One region of the Roseibium sp. AWQ4_254 genome, then DNA from elsewhere that is predicted to be linked to it. Evidence: riboswitches for the same ligand, from Rfam matches in the RefSeq annotation. Region 1 holds a riboswitch; the other holds the start of a gene.
The links. Region 1 has a riboswitch for S-adenosylmethionine ahead of ACXAIC_RS18730 (O-succinylhomoserine sulfhydrylase). Riboswitches for the same ligand answer to the same signal wherever they lie in the genome.

Region 1 (6,817 bases):
TGGACGGAGCCGTTGCCCGGGCGACCCGGAAGACCGACCTTGGCGGCTATCTGGACATCACGCTGGATTTCTTTTTCTACGGCGCCATTCCACTTGCCTTTGCCATCAATGCTCCGGAACAGAACGCCCTGCCTGCCGCAGCCCTTCTTTGCAGCTTCTATGCCAACGGCTCCGCCTTTCTGGCCTTTGCCATCATGGCAGAAAGGCGGGGTCTTGAGACAGAAAAGCAGGGTGCAAAATCGCTTTACTATCTGAACGGCCTTGCCGAGGGCACGGAAACCATTGCGCTTTTCCTCTTGATGGCGCTGTTTCCCGTCTGGTTCCCCGTGCTCGCCTGGGGTTTTGCCGCGATCTGTTTTGTTTCCGCATTTGCGCGGGTGCTGACTGGTGTAAAATTGTTTTCTGGAAAACTGACTTGAGTTTCTTGCTCTTAGGTCAAATCGGATTCTGAGAACAAAATTTCCAGAATTGCTCCGCTGCGAAAGACCGTGCGGCTATCGCCTTTCGCACAAAACCGAAACTGCGCGGAACCTCTGGCTGCAGGCCGAGAATCCTGCATCGCCCCAAATGTTTTGGCAGAGCTTGTTCTGCAATAACTGAAACTCCCAAATCCGCTTCAACAAGGGCAATGATTGAATTGATCTGAAGGATTGTATGCGCCACCCGCGGCACCACTCCCAAGGCTGCGAACCATCGCTCGACCAGCGGACCACTGCCACCTTTGGTCAAAATAAACGGGAACCTTGCCAAATCCGAAGGCGTTACAGTGTCGTGCATTGCCAGACTATGATGTTCCGCAACAAGCGCAACAAGCCTGTCGGTAGTTACGGAGGCAATTTCGAGTTCTTCATCCTCTGGAAGCGACATGATTGCCAGATCAACCAGTCCGTCTTCCAGGCATTGGGCAAGCTGTTCATCGGGGAATTCCATAATTTCGACATTGATCCCCGGAAACACCCTTGCGAAAGCCGATAAGATACCCGGAAGGATCTGGAATGACGCCGAAGATCCGAAAGACCCAAGGCGCACAGTGCCGCTTCTAAAACTTTTGAGGTCTTCCAGTTGCTTGAGAACCTGCTGCTGCAGTTGATCTGCTCGATCAGCGTAGTCAGACAGAGCCATGCCTTCATCGGTAAGGCTCAGTGGACGCGTTCCACGTACCAGCAGCGGCATTCCGAGAGAGAGCTCAAGCTGAGCTATACCCTTGCTTATCGCGGGCTGACTGACCCCCAAAACCCGCGCAGCCTCTGAAACGCTGCCATATCGCTGGACGAGACCGAGTGCACGGGCGACTGTCATTGAAATATCAGGAACGGACATAGCGAAACTATAACTTCAAGTTATTTTTTTATCCAATTCAATTCTGAGACTCCTGCCATTGGCCTCCGGGCCTTCACCGATACCAACCTTTTCCGGGACTCTCCGAAAATGACGCTTCAAGCCTGGCTGGCCTTTGCCGCCACCTCTCTCGTCCTTACCATAACCCCTGGCCCGAGCATTCTTCTGGCGATGGTGCATTCCCTAAATTACGGTCCGCGCAAGACGGTCTTCACAGCCCTTGGAGACATTTCTGCAAACGCGATCCAGATGCTGATTGTGGCTGCAGGTCTGGGTTTTGTTATCACCAGATCCGAGCTGGCCTTTCAAACAATCAAGTGGAGCGGTGTTGCAGTGTTGCTGTTCATGAGCTTTCGAATGTACAGGACCTCATCAGCCAAGAGGGAAATCCCTGCCGTTCCGCATGCGGCCAGTGCTTTCAAGCTCTACGTCTCCGGCTTTTTGGTTGCCGCAGCGAACCCAAAAGCACTCGTGTTTTTCACGGCCTTCTTTCCGCAGTTTCTCGACACACAGATCCCCTTGGCTGGCCAGCTTTTGACCATGTGCCCGACGATTGCCGTGCTCGATCTTATGTTCGTAATGCTCTATGCGCTTGGCGCAAAACGCGCTCTTGGTTTTCTGCAGAACCATCCGCAGCTCATGAGCCGTATCGGCAGCGCAACGCTCGCCGCAGCAGCCGGGGCCATGGGCCTGGTTGCGAAAGTCTCCTGACTTAAGTTTCAGCGGTCACACTGATCTGCCCGGAACCGATCGATCCAGTCCCGGTTGACCTCATCCGACAGTTTGGCGACCGGCAGTTCGATGCCCCGTGCGCCGTCCGGATCAAGGCCAAGACGGTCAAAGATCGTGGTGAGGACCTGTTCCGGGTCGGACGACAGCGCATCATAGGAGATCCGCAGCGGCTGAAGGCCCTCCTCTTGGAACCAGCGGTTCCAGGCCACATCATACCGGGTCATCTGGTCCAGATGCAGCCGGATCAGGTCCGGGTCATAGGCCAGTTCGCGGGGCGGCGACAGTCTTTCCAGTTCGGACCCGTCCGGCGCCTTGTGCCAGAGCCCGCTCTGGCTCGCCTTCACAAAGGACACTGCCTGGGCGACCTTGTCCTTCCGGGTCAGATGAATGAACAGTGTCTTGCCAAAAGCAGCTTCAATGCGGGCCGCGTGGGTCGCCAGATCGGGAAAAAGGGTTTTGAGCTGCCCGGTAAAATAGGCAAAGCTCTTGCCCTGCAACCGGAGCCCGAAGAGGCTGGTGCCCGCCCTGCCCTGATCGCGTGCCGCCTCCAAGAGCGCTGTCAGCCGGTCCCGGCCGCTGGCATAGCTCTGCCCGCCAAGTCCGAGATAGTCCTGCCACTCGTCAAGACTGTTGTCGTGAAAATAGGATTTTGGATTGCCTGCCTTTCCTGTCGCCGCCAGCAGCTTGCACAACAGCGTGCTGCCGCTGCGCGGCGAGGTGCAGATGACAAAGGCCTGATAGGCAGCTCCATGCGTACTGGACATGATTTTCGTTCACTTGCCTAAAGAGGATGCTGGCTCTTAACCTTGTTTTTGAAATAATTTTAATCGGTTATGTTTCGATCTTCACCTTAAAAAACAAGATTAAGCAGCTCGAATTCACTTCAACCTGCTGGTCTAATTCGCAGAAATCCGGAGCCCCTGTGCGGATCCGGGATCAAATCGCGCCCAGAGCCTTTTCGACATCTTCCAGAAGATCCAGTGGATCTTCCAAGCCGACAGACAGGCGTAGCATGCCGTCGCTGATGCCCAGTTCTGCACGGGCCTCGTCCCCGATGGACTGATGGGTTGTCGTCGCCGGATGGGTGATCAGGCTCTTGGCATCGCCCAGATTGTTGGATAGCCGGATGACCTCCAGCGCATTGGTGAAGCGGAAAGCAGCCTCCTTGCCGCCCTCGATTTCCACGGCCAACATGGTGGACCCGCCGCGCATCTGCCGTTTGACAATGTCAGCTTGAGGATGGTCGTCCCGGCCCGGATAGATGAGCTGCTTCACCTTGGCTTGGCCGGCCAAAAAGTCCGCGATCTGGCCAGCGGTTTCCGTCTGCCGGGCGACACGAAGGGGGAGCGTCTCCAGCCCTTTCATCAGCACCCAGGCATTGAACGGGCTCATATGTGGGCCGGTATGCTTGACAAAGGGCATCACCTCGTCGGCGATCCATTCCTCGCCGGACAGGATCACACCGCCGAGACAGCGGCCCTGACCATCAATATGTTTGGTCGCGGAATAGACCACAACGTCGGCGCCCAGCTGCAGCGGGGACTGAAAAAGCGGCGTTGCAAACACATTGTCGACAATCAGCCGTGCACCGGCCGTTTTTGCGATCCCGGCAACAGCGGCAATGTCGATCACCTCCAGGGTCGGATTGGTCGGGCTTTCCAGGAACAGCGCCTTTGTGTTGGGTTTCACTGCCGCCTTCCACTGGTCCAGATCCGTGCCGTCCACGAGCGTGCTCTCCACGCCGAAGCGCGGCAGCAGGGTTTCGCAGATATAGCGGCAGGAGCCGAACAGGGCCTTGGCGGCCACCACATGATCTCCCGCCTTTACGGAAGCCATCAGGGCCAGATTGACGGCCGCCATGCCACTGGCCGTGCCCCGGGCCGCTTCCGCCCCTTCCAGCGCCTTGATCCGGTCTTCAAACATGGAAACGGTCGGGTTGGCATAGCGCGAATAGACAAAGCCCGGATCCTCGCCATTGAAGCGGGCTTCAGCTGCCTCGGCCGTGTCATAGACAAAGCCCTGGGTCAAATACATGGCTTCTGAGGTCTCACCAAAGGGGGAGCGCACGGTGCCGCCATGCACCAGCGAGGTTGCCGGACGCCACGTCTTGTTTCCGGTTTTGGTGGTCTCAGTCATCTTGTTCCATCGCTCCAAACGCAAAAAACCCCAGCCGCAGGACCGGGGTTTGCACCTCCGGCCTTTTTAGCAAGTTGTTTAACGTGGCTGCAAGCCGGCCGGCCCAAATCACCACACAATCTCTGTGTCCTAAGGGAAAAGCGCTGCCGGGTCAATCATCCTGCGCGAAATCGCCCGGGCAGGCGACAAACACGGTTGGCGTTGGCGGCGCCATCCTTTAAGGATTCCAGATTGATGATCAAATAGGACCTTTCAATGAACGCGACAGCGGGGCAGGCCCTGGCGGGCAGCGCAACTCTGGAGGCGGACGGTATTCTGCCGGAACGCATCATTCACGAGATGTTTGCCGCCGGAGAAATCACGGCCGCCGAACCGCCGGTCGACGGGCAGGTTCAACCCGCCAGCCTCGATCTTCGCCTCGGCCAGGTCGCCTACCGGGTGCGCGCCAGTTTCCTGCCCGGCCCGGACAGCACGGTTGCAGGCCGCCTGGACGCCCTGAAACTGCATACGGTTGACCTGAAAGAGGGCGCGGTTCTGGAAACCGGCTGCGTCTATATCGTGCCGCTGCAGGAAAGCCTGGCGCTGGCGGCGGATATTTCGGCAACAGCCAATCCGAAAAGCTCCACCGGGCGGCTGGATGTCTTCACCCGGGTCATCACCGACCATGGCCATGCCTTCGACACGGTGCCTGCGGGCTATCACGGACCGCTTTATGCGGAAATTTCCCCCCTTACCTTTCCGATCCTGGCCCGCAGCGGCTCGCGCCTCAGCCAGATCCGCTTCCGGCGCGGGCACACGCTGATTGCCGATGAAAAACTGGAAGAGGTGCACAAGACGCACACGCTTATGAGCGGCGGCAATGAACGCATTGGCGGCGGGGTTCAGCTCTCCATCGATCTGGAGGGCGGCGGCCCGGACAGCCTGATCGGCTACCGCGCCAAACACCATTCCGGCCTGATTGATGTGGATGTGGTCGGCGCGCAGCACCCGCTCGACTTCTGGGAGCCGGTCTACCGGCGCCAGAAGGCGGAGCTTATCCTGGACCCGGATGCGTTTTATATTCTGGTCAGCCAGGAGGCGGTCCATGTGCCGCCGGATTTTGCCGCCGAGATGGTGCCGTTCGATCCTCTGGTGGGCGAGTTCCGCGTGCACTATGCCGGGTTCTTTGACCCCGGTTTCGGCCATGCGGGCGCCGGCGGCATCGGCTCACGGGCGGTGCTGGAGGTCCGCTCCCATGATGTGCCTTTCCTTGTGGAACACGGCCAGACCATCGGCCGCCTCGTCTATGAGCACATGGCTGAACGGCCTGCCAGCCTCTATGGCGAGGGGATCGGCTCCAACTATCAGGGCCAGGCTTTGAAACTGTCGAAACACTTCAAGGCCTCTGCCTGATCCTGCATGGCTTTCAAGACCGTTACACGCGAATTCGAAGGCTTTCTGGAGGACCGGAAATCCCGTTTTCTGGCGCATCTGGTGCCGATAGAGCTGTTTGAGCCGCGTCTTGAGGAGCTGCGCAAGGACCACCGCAAGGCCAATCATGTGGTCAGCGCCCACCGGCGCCTTCTGGAAGACGGCCGGATCGAGGAAAGCGGCAAGGATGACGGCGAACCCGCCGGGACCTCCGGCATGCCGACCTTGCGGGTTCTGCAAGGGGCTGGACTGATCAATTGCGGCGTGCTGATCGTGCGCTATTTCGGCGGCACGAAACTGGGCGGCGGCGGCCTGGCCCGGGCCTATTCGGGGGCGGCCCAGGACGCGATCAACAGCGCAGAGCTGGTGCTGTTCCAAAAGATTCTGACACGGACGCTCAGCGCCAGCTTCGCCTCGGCGTCCGATCTGGAACGCCAGATCGGCACCCTCGGCCTGACGGTGACCGCCCGGCACTATACCGAAACCGGAGTGACCTTGAGCGTGGAAGGACCGGAGGACCGCATCAGCCAGCTGGTGGGCTGAACCCGGCCTGGGTTTCCCCTCGACTGTGTCTTTTACGGGTCTCCAACTGTGACTATGCTCACGCTCTCCATGCAGCGGAATCAGAGATCAGGGCTTTGCAGACATCACGAACATGTTTCAGATATTTTGAGCGCACGCTCCCCAGCGCCGGGCCTTCGAACACCGGACAGGACCGGTGGACGTTCCCGTCCCTTCTGCCTCCGCCCCTGCTGCGCAGTCTTGCTGCAATGCTTCATTTGACGCTTCTCTTGACCCTGTCTCCCGCCGCGCTTGCGCAGACCCAGCCATCTTCGCGCCCGGCCCCGTCCGCACAGGCCAGCGACGAGATCGCAACGTCCCTGAAGGCCATCGAGAGCATTCTGGAAGCCCAGAAGATCAAGCAGGAGGCCGCCGCAGAGTTGCGCAAAGCCATCGAGGAGGCCGGCACCGATATCGACCGGACCGATCTGGGAGAACGGCTCAAGGTCATCAATCTGGAGATCGCAAAGCTGGAAAACCAGCTGATCGGCCTGGCCACCGGCATGTCCACCAGCGATCTGGACCCGGCGGATAAACCATTCGAGCTGCAGGACGAACTGGAAGAACTGGTCCGCCCCTTTGTCTGGACCCTCAAGTCGGCAACGGAAAATGCCCGTGAGATCGAGCAGTTAAAGCGTGC
Region 2 (6,817 bases), on a different contig from region 1:
TACCGTCTGTGGGGGCTCTTTCCGGCGCTGAGCTATTTTGACCACCCGCCCATGATCGGCTGGTGGATCGCGCTGGGGCAGGCCGTCTTCGGTGATACGGTCTTTGCCGTGCGGGCCATGGTGATTGTCTCCGGCCTGATCGGGTCGCTCGCGCTCTGGCGCACGGTGGTGATCCTTTATGATGCGCGCTGTGCCGGTTGGGCGGTGCTGTTTCTCAACACCAGCCTTCTGGTGGGCATTGGCGGGATTCTCGCCACTCCGGATGCCCCGTCTGTTCTGTTCTGGGGGCTGACCTTCTGGACCCTGGCCGAACTGGTCAGATCACGCAATGCGTCCTGGTTGCTGTTGACCGGCCTGATGGCCGGGGGCGGTTTGCTTTCAAAATATTCCGTCCTGTTTCTGGGGGCCGGTATTGTCCTGTGGCTTGTGTGGGTGCCACAGGAGCGGCGCTGGTGGCGCACTTGGCAGCTCTGGGCCGGCGGGCTGATTGCGCTCTTGTGCTTTGCGCCAGTCCTTTACTGGAACCATCTCCACGACTGGGCAAGCTTTTACAAGCAATTCGGCCGGGCCGGCAGCGGCGGCTTCACGACCAGATACATCTTGGAATTTCTCGGGGCCTTTCTGGGTTTGCTCAATCCCTTGACCGCCCTTCTGGCTCTTGCGGGCGTGGGCCTTTTCGTCAGGGGACTGCGCGAACGGCAGAGCGCTCCTTCTCTGGTGCTGCTGACATGCCTGCCGTTTCTGGCCTATCTGTGTTTTCATTCTCTCCATGCCCGGGTTCAGGCCAACTGGCCGGCCCCGCTCTTTCCTGCCTTGGCCATTCTGGCGGCGGTGTTCGTCACGCATGGGCAGGCAGGGAAGGCTCTCTGGCGCCGGATCGGTGTCGGTGCCGTTGTGCTGGGGCTCGCCGTGGCCGGGCTGGTTCAGGTTCATGCGGTCTGGCCCCTGACCGGAGCGCTGGCGCGCAAGGACCCGACCTTCCAGCTGCGCGGCTGGCCGGAAATCGGTTTGGAGTTGAAAGGACTGGCGCAGCAGGCCGATGCATCTTTCGTGCTGACCACCAGCTACGGCCTGAACGCGCAGCTTGATTTTCTGTTTAAGAAAGACCTGCCGGTTTTCCAGACAAGTGAACCGCTGCGCTACGTGATGCGTCCGGCGCCTGACGCTGGTCTCTTCGACAGACCGGGACTTTATGTGACCGAAAAAAGGCGCGACCGCGCAGATCAATTGAGCAACAGCTTTGGAAATATCGAGAAAATTGCTGTTTTGAACCGGGAAGTCAAAGGCGTTCGACTGGAAAAACTGGTGGTTTATCGCGTAAGTGGCCTGAAGGGTCCTGTCTTTGAGCCGATTGTTGCAAGATAAGCGCGCTTTGCTTTCAAAATCAGCCCAGGGGCCGAGCCAAGACTTGCAATAGCTTGTGGAATGCCGCAGGGAGGGGGCGTTCCCTTTCACCCGGCCTGCCTGTCAGATTTTATGAAACGAATTACTCTAGGTGCCTTGGATTACGGTCTTGCCTTTGGCGTGGACCGGGCGCTGCGTGACCTCGCGGAGCGCGGCCGTCTGAGCGCGGTTGGCGCGCTGGTGGCATCCGAGCTCTGGCCCCGGGAGTTCCGGCCCTTGCAGGAAACGGCGGAAAAGGTTGGCAGCAGCGTCCTGTTCGGCCTCACGCTTGCCTTCAGCGGCGACCGGGTGTCTCCTGTCAGCACACGCATGAAAGAGACCTATGGCCCGCGCATGTTCACCCGCGAGAAACTGGGCAGGCGGGCTTTCTTCAAGTTGCTGCCAGACGAAATCCTGCTGGAAGAAGCGATGGCGCAGCTGACGCGCTACAGCGTGCTGATGGAGCGGGCTCCGGATTTTGTGGCGGTGCGTGATGGCCTTCTGGCCAGAACGGCACTGGCCCGGCTCGTGTTCCGGGCCGTGGAGCGGGCAGGCTATGACACGCCGCCGCTGATTATTTCGCCGCTGCAGCCCGGTCTGAAGACCTTGCGGCTCTCCCGTCTGGCAAAGCCGCACAATCTCAAGCTTTTGCCCAGGGCCGAGCCGCTGCCGCCAACGGCCGATGTAGAAGAATTGCACCGGCTTTTGCTCAATCACTTTGACGGGATGGGCGACCGCAGTTTCGTGGCCTGCATTCCGGGCCGCTCAGATGACCGGCTTATGCGGGATGAGCCGCGCCGCAAAATCGGCATTCGCGAATGCCAGTATGAAGTTCTGTCCAGTGAAAGGTTCTTTCATACTCTGGAGCGCAAGGACGTTTTTTTAAATTGATGGTCCTGGGGCTGGATACGGCCGGTTGGCTGGCGTTTTGGCTGGCTGGAACGAAAAAACGGTCCTGCGGGGAACAGGACCGTTTTTCGTGGAGGTCAGGAAGGGGGAGGGGCGGCCCCGCTTCCATGCCTATTGATATAGGGATTTTTTTCTTGAACGCACGTGACGGACATCACAGGATTGCGCGTGGCCTGAACTTTGTGTCGTGAATTCCTTGGCAGGGGGTAAATGTGGCAGAAATCAAAGACTTCTTAAAGAACAGCTTTTCTCTGGAAGGCCTGGAGCCGGACCTGGCTGTTGGCCTGTCCCGTCTGGCCCGGCCAATGAAACTCGCATCCGGCACAATTCTGTTTGAAAATGGCGATCCGGGAAATGGCTGTTATGCGGTTCTGGAAGGTTCGCTCAAAGTGTCGCTCCTGTCCGTCGACGGTGACGAGCAGCTGCTTGCGGTTCTGGGGCCGGGCGATCTGGTGGGTGAACTGGCGCTGCTGGACGGGCGTCCCCGCTCGGCGACGGTGAGTGCCCTGAAGGAGGCCCAGTTGGCCTTTATCGAAAAGGCAGCTTTCCAGCGCTTTTCCGACGAGCACCCGGCCGTCTACCGGCATATGCTGTCCATTGTCGGCAAGCGCCTGCGCCACGCCAATGACGTTCTGGCCGCCCGCTCGTTCTTACCCTTGCCCGGACGGGTGGCGCAAACCTTGCTGCAATTGTCGGAGACCTTCGGCAAGACACTGGATGATGGCCGGACCTTGATCCACTACAAGCTTAGCCAGGCTGACATCGCCAATATGGCCGGGGCGGCGCGCGAAAATGTCAGCCGGGTGCTGAATGACTGGAAACGTTCGGGCACCATCAGCCGGATTTCGGGATATTATTGCCTGGAAGACCGCGCGTTTCTGGAGCAGGCGGCAACGCTGTAAATCCTGGCCAAAGGGGCCTTTTCTCAAGCACCCGGCGGCAGCTCACGCTGCCGCTTTTCTCGTGCGAGTGATCAAAAAAACCGCTGAAGAACAGCGTTTCCCGTTCATATTAACGCTTTTAGTGGTGCAACAGGGCCGCCAAACCTTCTAGTCTCTTTCAAAGTTTGACAGGAAGAGGGGCCTGACGTGAGCGACGAACAGGAAAAGCCGCGCGGCGAATTGACATTGCGGACCATGGCCATGCCGGCTGACACCAATGCGGCCGGGGACATTTTCGGTGGCTGGGTGCTGTCGCAAATGGACCTTGCAGGTGGTATCGCGGGGGGGCAGCGGGCAGAGGGCCGGGTGGTGACCATCGCCGTGGACAAGATGAAATTCATCCGCCCTGTTCATGTGGGCGATGTCCTTTGCGTCTATACCGATATTGTGCGGGTTGGCACGTCCTCCATGGAAATCCGGCTGGAATCCTGGGCCCTGCGCCATCGCTACGGCCACCGGGAAAAAGTCACTGAAGCCCACTTTACCTTTGTCTCGGTGGACGATGACGGCCGGCCTCGTCCGGTGCCGAAATAGGCAAGGCCGCAAGCTCTCATTGTCCTGCGGCGGTGCAGACACACAGAGCGGATGTGTCAGCGGCTCGGCCTGTTAAGCAGGTCCGCAAAGAGATCCTCATCAATCGCACAGGTGCACCCTGCCGCCCATAGCCGCAGGAGGTCCTTCAGGCGGCGATCCCGCTGGTCGGCGGACAGCGGTGTCTTGTGCTTCGGCAAGCCGCCCAGAAGGCGCAGGCTCTTCAGATGCAAAAGCACGCAGTCCTCCGCCGCTTCCAGCCACACGGTCCGGTCGGCGCAGGCGGCCGGTCCGTCGGGACAGTCTTCGATCAGAACGGCTGCACGTCCTGCGAGGGGGTCTTGAAACAAAAAATCCTCCATCGGTTGCCCGAGGAGGACTGGCGCATGCAATCAACCGCTTTGTTGCCGGGATCTTCTGTTCAGAAGCCCCAGCCGCATCCCTGGTGCGGAAACCACCTTGCCCGGTTGGCAGGTTGGCGAGGGCGCCAGCCCTTCTCTTGATGATGGCGGGGCTTATGCCATGTCCAGCCAGCCTTGGCAACCCGGCCCACAGAGCCGTGAAAAGCCTTGAAAAATCTGGCGCATCTTATGGATCGGACACCTTGACCACCAGTTTGCCGGTATTGGTGCCGTCAAACAGTTTGTTGATCACGGCCGGAGCATTCTCCAGACCCGCTTCAATGTCCAGCCTGTAGGTCAGTTTGCCATCAGCAAGCAGTTTGCCGAGCGCCTCGAAATACTCCGGATAGCGCGCATAGTGGTCCGGCATGGTGAAGCCCTTGAGGGTGAGGCGCTTGCGGACGATTGCGGTCATATCCGGAGCGGGGGCGATGCCTTCACCATTATACACGGAGATGAACCCGCACATGATCATCCGCCCGTGGGCCCTCATGTTTTGCAGCGCCGCGTTGAAGGGGGCGCCGCCGACATTTTCAAAATGAAGGTCGATCCCGTCCGGGGCCACAGCCTTCAGGCCATTGTCCAGATCGTCGGTCCGGTAGTTTAGAACCGCGTCGAAGCCAAGCTCATTGACAAGCCAGTCGCATTTTTCCTGCGTGCCGGCAATGCCGATGACCCTCAGTCCCAGGGCCTTACCGATCTGGCCAACAAGGGAGCCGACGGATCCTGCAGCACCGGTAACGCAAAGGGTCTGGCCTTCCTTGGGTTCACCTTCCACGACAAGACCGTGATAGGCGGTGATCCCGGGCAGACCAAGCAAGCCGCAATAATCTTCGATCTGCGCGGTTTTCGGCACAACACTCAGCTGACCAGGGGCGACGTCCAGATATTCGGTCCAGCCGGTCATGCCGCTGACCCAGTCGCCTTTTTGATAAGCATCCGAGCGGCTGTCTTCCACGATGCCGACGCCCAGGGAGCGCATGGTCTCACCCAGTTCGACCGGGGGAATGTAGCTGTCCGTTGCAGGTGACACCCAGCCGCGCATGGCCGGATCCAAAGACACATAGACAATCCGCACCCGCGCCTTGCCGTCTTCAAGCAGAGGGAGGGGCTCGTCAACCGTCTTGAAATGCTCCGGGCCAAGACGTCCGTCAGGACGGGCAACCAGGGTCAGGCGGGTATTTTTCATGGGACACATCCGTTTTTGAACTGCACCGGGATCAGTAATGGGGCGGTTTTTCCACCGGGGGCTGGGGCAGGACATTGTCCATCAGCTCTTCCACCTGATCGGTCATCTGGCTGAGCGCCCGGGTAAGCCGGTCGATCTGTTTGCCCTGGGCAATGACCACACCGTTGAGATCGTCAATGGTGTTCTGGGCATGGGCAAGGTCGACTTCAAGCTTCTCCAGCCGTGTCTCCTGATCTGTGCTCACAGGGGGCTCTCCATGGTGGGGGTCTTTGACAGGGGATACATCCGGCGCATCGCTGGGCAAGATATAGGTCAGCCGGGCTGCAAGAACAAATAGGATTTGCCTGCGCGGCTTTCCTCTAAAGACGTTTGATCATGTCCTGATAAGCCGGCTCGTGCAGACGCTGGCCGGCGTCTTGTGCACGGACCCATTGGCGGGTCCGGTGGCTTTCCGCCCAAAGGGAGGCGTCCAGCACCGTTTCGATCTCCATGGCAAAGACAGTGACCTCGCAAGGGGCGCCCCATTTCTCATAGGAAAAGCTGCCCAGCGGTTTGCGTGCGACGCGCCCTTCAACCCCTGCTTCCTCGCGGGCCTCCTTTTGCGCGGAGGCGGCGGGGGAAAGGCCGGGCTCGACAATGCCTTTGGGCACCACCCAGTTACGGCCGCTGCTGGAGCGGATGATCAGGATTTGCAGGCCTTCGCCGGTCCGCCGGTAGGGGAGCACGGCGGATTGCCGGTAATAATAGGCGGGCCGCGCGCGTCTTTCCGGGCCATCCGGGGCCGGGTAGGGGAACCCTCCTGGCAGGTCCCGGGCGTCGATCCCGGCCACCACCCGGGGTGCTTCCAGCGTCCCGCACAGATGAAAGAGCATGCCGGAGCGGGTTTTGATCTCAAGCCCCAGCCGGTCCGCCAGTGACGCGCAGGCTTCCGGCGGCAGACACACAAGCTGACGCTGCCTGTCCTTGGACAGAGTAGGGAGCAAGGCGAGGGGATCGGAGACGGTTTCGATCCGGCGCGCCGTCCAACCTGCAGCCTTCACGGCCTTTTCCGCAGACACCCGTGACCTCTCGTCCGGGCTTGTGAGCACCCGGTCGGGACGCAGGTCCTTCCGGCCGAGAGCCGCCCCGATTTTCTGGGCCTGGCGTTTGCCCTTGGTGCGCAAAGGCCGTTCCGCCTCCGGCCCCGGCCAGGCTTTGTCGGCGGCCCCGGCACATAACAGCAGAATGTCCATGATCGCGTCCTGTACTTTCAAGCGTGACACCCTTCATGTCGCAGCGGGATCGGCTGCCCTAAAGTGTCTGACGATGCTTAATCAAGCGGTTAGTCTACTCCGCTTGCTCCTTGGGATGAAAGTGGTGGGGACGTTGGGGACTGACCACGCACAGATCTGAAACCATGGTTGTGTCTCAGCCTCATGATCCAGCAACAGAGCAGCCGTCGCTTTAAGACCATGTCTGCCATC

Region 2: linked by a shared signal. The riboswitch ahead of ACXAIC_RS10130 (hypothetical protein) and the one ahead of ACXAIC_RS18730 (O-succinylhomoserine sulfhydrylase) in region 1 are both predicted to bind S-adenosylmethionine.

The regions. Positions count from the first base shown of each region.
Region 1 covers NZ_JBSWYH010000025.1:100,018-106,834, forward strand. The annotation lists gene ACXAIC_RS18710 (CDP-alcohol phosphatidyltransferase family protein) at 1-419, shown strand, start outside; gene ACXAIC_RS18715 (LysR substrate-binding domain-containing protein) at 436-1,299, opposite strand; gene ACXAIC_RS18720 (LysE family translocator) at 1,429-2,049, shown strand; gene ACXAIC_RS18725 (Stf0 family sulfotransferase) at 2,058-2,834, opposite strand; gene ACXAIC_RS18730 (O-succinylhomoserine sulfhydrylase) at 3,007-4,206, opposite strand; SAM riboswitch at 4,252-4,331, opposite strand; gene ACXAIC_RS18735 (2'-deoxycytidine 5'-triphosphate deaminase) at 4,462-5,598, shown strand; gene ACXAIC_RS18740 (YigZ family protein) at 5,605-6,159, shown strand; gene ACXAIC_RS18745 (coiled-coil domain-containing protein) at 6,408-6,817, shown strand, end outside.
Region 2 covers NZ_JBSWYH010000011.1:1,301-8,117, reverse strand. The annotation lists gene ACXAIC_RS10150 (ArnT family glycosyltransferase) at 1-1,365, shown strand, start outside; gene ACXAIC_RS10145 (ChbG/HpnK family deacetylase) at 1,477-2,274, shown strand; gene ACXAIC_RS10140 (Crp/Fnr family transcriptional regulator) at 2,505-3,194, shown strand; gene ACXAIC_RS10135 (acyl-CoA thioesterase) at 3,429-3,767, shown strand; gene ACXAIC_RS10130 (hypothetical protein) at 3,824-4,114, opposite strand; SAM-I-IV-variant riboswitch at 4,155-4,275, opposite strand; gene ACXAIC_RS10125 (NADP-dependent oxidoreductase) at 4,353-5,354, opposite strand; gene ACXAIC_RS10120 (SlyX family protein) at 5,386-5,598, opposite strand; gene ACXAIC_RS10115 (NUDIX hydrolase) at 5,714-6,586, opposite strand.